One region of the Methylobacterium sp. D48H genome, then DNA from elsewhere that is predicted to be linked to it. Evidence: predicted binding sites of a transcription regulator. Region 1 holds the regulator's gene; the other holds the start of a gene.
What was found. The regulator PhoB, encoded in region 1, activates phosphate uptake and scavenging genes when phosphate is short. The targets are predictions, from matches to a motif close to TGTCATNNANCTGTCAT.
Positions count from the first base shown of each region.

Region 2: the regulator PhoB is predicted to act here: its motif matches at 1,035-1,051, upstream of ACLBX8_RS18975 (Orn/Lys/Arg family decarboxylase).

Region 1 is NZ_JBKFAP010000014.1:95,542-98,001, reverse strand. Features, by position in the region: gene pstB (phosphate ABC transporter ATP-binding protein PstB) at 1-54, shown strand, start outside; gene phoU (phosphate signaling complex protein PhoU) at 164-883, shown strand; gene phoB (phosphate regulon transcriptional regulator PhoB) at 1,006-1,701, shown strand; gene ACLBX8_RS20915 (protein-disulfide reductase DsbD family protein) at 1,881-2,460, opposite strand, start outside.
Region 2 is NZ_JBKFAP010000011.1:167,842-170,301, forward strand. Features, by position in the region: gene ACLBX8_RS18975 (Orn/Lys/Arg family decarboxylase) at 1-986, opposite strand, end outside; gene ACLBX8_RS18980 (hydroxyacid dehydrogenase) at 1,356-2,336, opposite strand.

The DNA of each region.
Region 1 (2,460 bases):
ATGAACCCGACGGAACGCCGCACGCAGGACTACATCACCGGCCGCTTCGGCTAGTCTGCCGGGCCGCTCCGGTCCCGGGACCGCCGCTCGCGTCTCCGGCGCGCCGGCGGGTCCCGCAAGCCTCCCGGAGGGCCGTCCCCGGGACCCCATCGAAGGATCCGCCATGCCCGGCCATATCGTCACCTCCTACGACACCGACCTGGAGAACCTGCGTCGCTCGATCTCGGAGATGGGCGGCGTCGCCGAGAAGATGACCGCGGAGGCGACCGACGCCCTCGTGCGCCGGGACGACACGCTCGCCCAGGCTGTGATCCTCGCCGACAAGCGCCTCGACGCGCTGCAGCGGGACATCGAGGAGCGCGCCGTGCTGCTGATCGCCCGGCGCCAGCCCCTGGCCATCGACCTGCGCGAGACCATCTCGGCGATCCGCGTCTCCGGCGATCTGGAGCGGATCGGCGACCTCGCCAAGAACGTCGCCAAGCGCGTGGTGGCGATCTCCGATCAGGCGCCGGCCCAGAAGATCGTGCTCGGCGTGCGCCACATGAGCGACCTCGCCGAGGGTCAGCTGAAGGACGTGCTCGACGCCTACGGGAGCCGCGACGTCCAGGCGGCCCACGACGTCTGGGAGCGCGACGGCGAGATCGACGCCCTGTACAATTCCCTGTTCCGCGAGCTCCTGACCTACATGATGGAGGATCCGCGCAACATCTCGTTCTGCACGCACCTCCTGTTCTGCGCGAAGAACGTCGAGCGCATCGGCGACCACACCACCAACATCGCCGAGACGATCCACTACCTCGCCACGGGCGAGACGCTGGCGGGTGACCGGCCGAAGAACGACGCGTCGAACTACGCGACCGTGGACGGCGTGCAGGCGCCGTGAGGCGCCGACCCCGGCGCCTTCCTGTGGGCGCGGCCGGGGTCACTCTCCGTGCGGGTTGAGGCGGGGCGGCGCCTCCTGCACCATCCGGGGACCGCCCGCAGAACGAGTCTTCGAACGTGAGCATGCAAGTCCTGATCGTCGAGGACGAGGAGGCCCTGAGCACGCTGCTGCGCTACAACCTGGAGGCCGAGGGCTTCCTGGTGGATTCGGCGGCGCGCGGCGACGACGCCGAACTGCTCCTCGCGGAGCGGATCCCGGACCTCGTCCTGCTCGACTGGATGCTGCCCGGCCTCTCGGGGATCGAGCTGTGCCGCCGGATCCGGGCGCGCCGGGAGACCGAGCGCCTGCCGGTGATCATGCTCACCGCCCGGGGCGAAGAGGGCGACCGTGTCCGCGGGCTCGGCACGGGCGCCGACGACTACATCGTCAAGCCGTTCTCGGTCCCGGAGCTGCTCGCCCGGATCCGCGCGCTCCTGCGCCGGGCCAAGCCCGCCCACGTCTCGGACCGGCTGGCGGCCGGCGACCTGGAACTCGACCGCACCGGCCACCGCGTCCGCCGCGGCGGCGAGGAGCTGCATCTGGGCCCCACGGAGTTCCGGCTCCTGGAATTCCTGATGCTGGCGCCGGGCCGGGTCTTCTCCCGCGAGCAGCTCCTCGACGGGGTGTGGGGCCACGACGTCTACATCGACGAGCGCACCGTCGACGTCCATGTCGGGCGGTTGCGCAAGGCGCTGAACGGCCCGCGCCAGACCGACCCGATCCGCACGGTCCGGGGCTCGGGCTACGCCTTCGACGAGACCTTCTCGCTGGAGGCTTGAGGCGGCCCGAAGGGCTGTCGGAGCGCCTCACCGCTCCGGCGCGCCGTCATCGCGAGCGGAGCGAAGCGACCCAGAGCGGCGGGACGCCGGCGCGCGCGGCGCTGCTGGGTTGCTTCGCTCCGCTCGCAAAGACGGTGGGACGGGCCCGCGAAGATTCGCGCGTCCCGGCCTCCAGGGACTCAGCGCGCCAGCGCCGCGCTCCGGCCCGAGGCGGCCGGCACCGCCTCCAGCGCCGCCAGGACCGTCCCCTCGGTGAGGATCTGCGGCAGCACCTGGGGCTCTCCCGTCCCGGTATAGAGCAGGTAGAGCGGGACGCCGCTGCGCCCGTGCTTCTCCAGGAGGCGGGTGATCTCGGGGTTCTGGTTGGTCCAGTCGCCCTTCATGTAGGTCACGCCGCGCTCGGCCATCGCGGCCCGCACGGCCTTCGTGTTGAGCGAGGTCGCCTCGTTGACCGCGCAGGTGATGCACCACGCGGCGGTCATGTCCACGAAGACGGGGCGGTGCGCGTCGAGCAGGGCGTCGAGGCGCGCCTGCGTGAACGGCTCGATCCCGTCGGCGGCGGCCTGCGCGGCCGGCGCGGCGCGATCCCGGGGCAGGGTGACGGCGAGGGCCCCAACGGCGATCAGCGCCAGCGCGGCGGCGGCCTGCGCGACCCGGCCGGCCCGCGGCGGGGCGGCGCGGCCGTGCTCCCAGGCCCAGGCGGCGAAGCCCACGAGGACGAGGCCGATCAGCGCCGCCAGCAGCCCGCGCGGGTCGACC
Region 2 (2,460 bases), on a different contig from region 1:
GTGCACTGCTCGATCACCGCGACGCGGAACGGCCGCTCCCGGCGCCACGCCTCCGGGTCGGTCACCAGCGGGTTGCGGCGGATCTTCTCCCGGATCCGGGTCTCGTCGAGAGCTTCGTGGAAGATCGGCCCGATCAGGCCGTAGGCATTGCGGTCCGTCTCCAGGAAGATCGGGATGCCGCCGCCCAGGAACAGGGCGCCGTGGTGGGCCGCCTTGTGGTTGTTGCGGTCGAACAGGACGAGGTCGTCCTCGGCCACCAGGGAGGACAGGACGATCTTGTTGGAGGCCGAGGTGCCGTTGAGGACGAAGTAGGTCTTCTCCGCCCCGAAGATCTTGGCGGCCTCCTTCTGGGCCTTGAGCGCCGGGCCCTCGTGGGTCAGGAGGTCGCCGAGGTCGAGGACCGAGTTGTCGAGGTCGTCGCGGAAGATCGCCTCGCCGAGGTGCTCCACGAAGATCCGGCCGATCGGCGACCGGTTGTAGAAGATGCCGCCGTTGTGGCCCGGGCAGGTCCAGAGCTGGTTGCCCTTCTCGGCGTAGTCGACGAGCGCGCCGAAGAACGGGGTCTTGAGGGTCTCGGCGTACTGCGTGACCCGGCTGACGAGGCCGCGGGCGATGAATTCCGGCGTCTCCTCGGCGAGGAAGATGTAGCCGTCGATGAAGTCGAGGAGCTCGACCGGGATGTCCTCCAGCCGCTTGCGGCGGACCATGATGACGATCGGCATCTCCAGGCCGCGCCGGCGCATCATGTCGATGAGGGCGGCGGCCTTGCCATCGAGGCCGCGCTTGCCCCAGTCGACCACGAGGCAGCCGACCGCCGCGTCGGTCTGGACCGCGATGGCCGCGTCCTCGACGCGCCGGGCGCGCACCACCTCGAAGCCGCGCTGCTCCACGGCCGCCACGATCTGGTTGACGCGCGCGCCCTCGAGATCGTCCGGGTCGAAGGCCGGGGCGCACATCAGGACCGTGAAGCGACGGTGGAAGTCCATGGAGCCCTCTCTGGCTTCGGATGCAGCGGGTGGCTTTCCGGCCCGTCTGCGACGATTGCATGACACGGCGCGCGGCGGGCCGTCGCGGTCCGGACGAACGGGCGTGATTCGAGCGGTCGGGGACGCGGGATCGCGGCGTCCCACGCTCACGATCTCCGGTCGAACGCTCCGGTCGATCCGGCCCGCTCGGTCATCGCGCGCGCAGCGAAGCGACCCAGGGCAGCGCGACCTCGGTCAGCGTGGCGCGACACCGGATCGCTTCGCTGCGCGCGCAACGACGAAGGCCCGGCGCGATCGACCTGACACGGTCTCACACCTCAGGGTGCGGGGCGGGACTGGAGGCCCGCCGCGGGCAACGCGCGATCGGCCTCACACCCCGCGGCGCCGCTCCCAGACGGCCGGGTTGACCAGCCCGCCCGGCCGCCGGCCGGCGAGGACGTCGACCACGCGGGTCGCGGCGGTCTCGGCGGTGCGGATCAGGGCCGCCCCGGTGGAGCCGCCAACATGGGGCGTCAGGATCGCCCGGGGCTGGCGGGCCAGCGGGTGGTCGACCGGCAGCGGTTCCTGGGCGAAGACGTCGAGCCCGGCGCCCGCGATCGTGCCCGCCTCCAGCGCCTCCACCAGGGCCGCCTCGTCGATCAGGCCGCCGCGGCTGGTGTTGATCAGGAAGGCCTCCCGCTTCATCCGGGCGAGCTGGTCCCGGCCGATCAGGCCGCGTGTGCCCGGGGTCAGCGGCACGTGCAGGGAGACGATGTCGGATTCCGCCAGGAGCGCGTCGACCGAGGCGGCCCGCAGGGCGCCGGCGTTGGCGAAGTCCGCGTCCGGGCGGCTCGGGCCGTAGGCCAGCACCCGCAGGCCCAGGGCGGCGCCGAGCCGGGCGGTCGCCTGCCCGATCGCCCCGAAGCCGACGAGGCCCAGCGTCAGGCCGGCGAGCTCGATCAGCCGGGCGGTGAACTTGAAGCTGTCGTCGCCGGCCCGGACCGAGCGGTCGGCCTCCGGCAGAGCCTTGGCCAGGGCGAAGATCAGCGCCAGCGTCTGCTCGGCCACCGAGACGGCGTTGGCGCCGGGCGTGTTCACCACCACGATCCCGGCCCCGGTCGCCTCGGCCGTGGCGACGTGGTCGGTGCCGGTGCCGTGCACCCCGATCACCCGCAGGGCCGGCGCCGCCGCGATGGCGCGGGCCGGGAAGCCGGTGTTGCGGGTGATGACGGCGACGCAGTCGGCGACCTCGCGCGCCAGCGTCTCGGGATCGGTCCCGCTCGCCGGGCGCGGCTCCAGGCCGGCCGCGCGCAACCGGTCGAGGCCCGCCGTGTGGATCGGCTGGACGATGAGGCACGGACCGGTGATCACAGGGAAAACCTCTGCACTAGAGGAGGGGTGACAGGCACGTTTCGCGCCGGGCCCGTCTAGGCGGGGTGGGCAACCCTGGCAACCGGGCGCCCCGGTCTCCGCCGCGGCGACCCGATCGGACGCG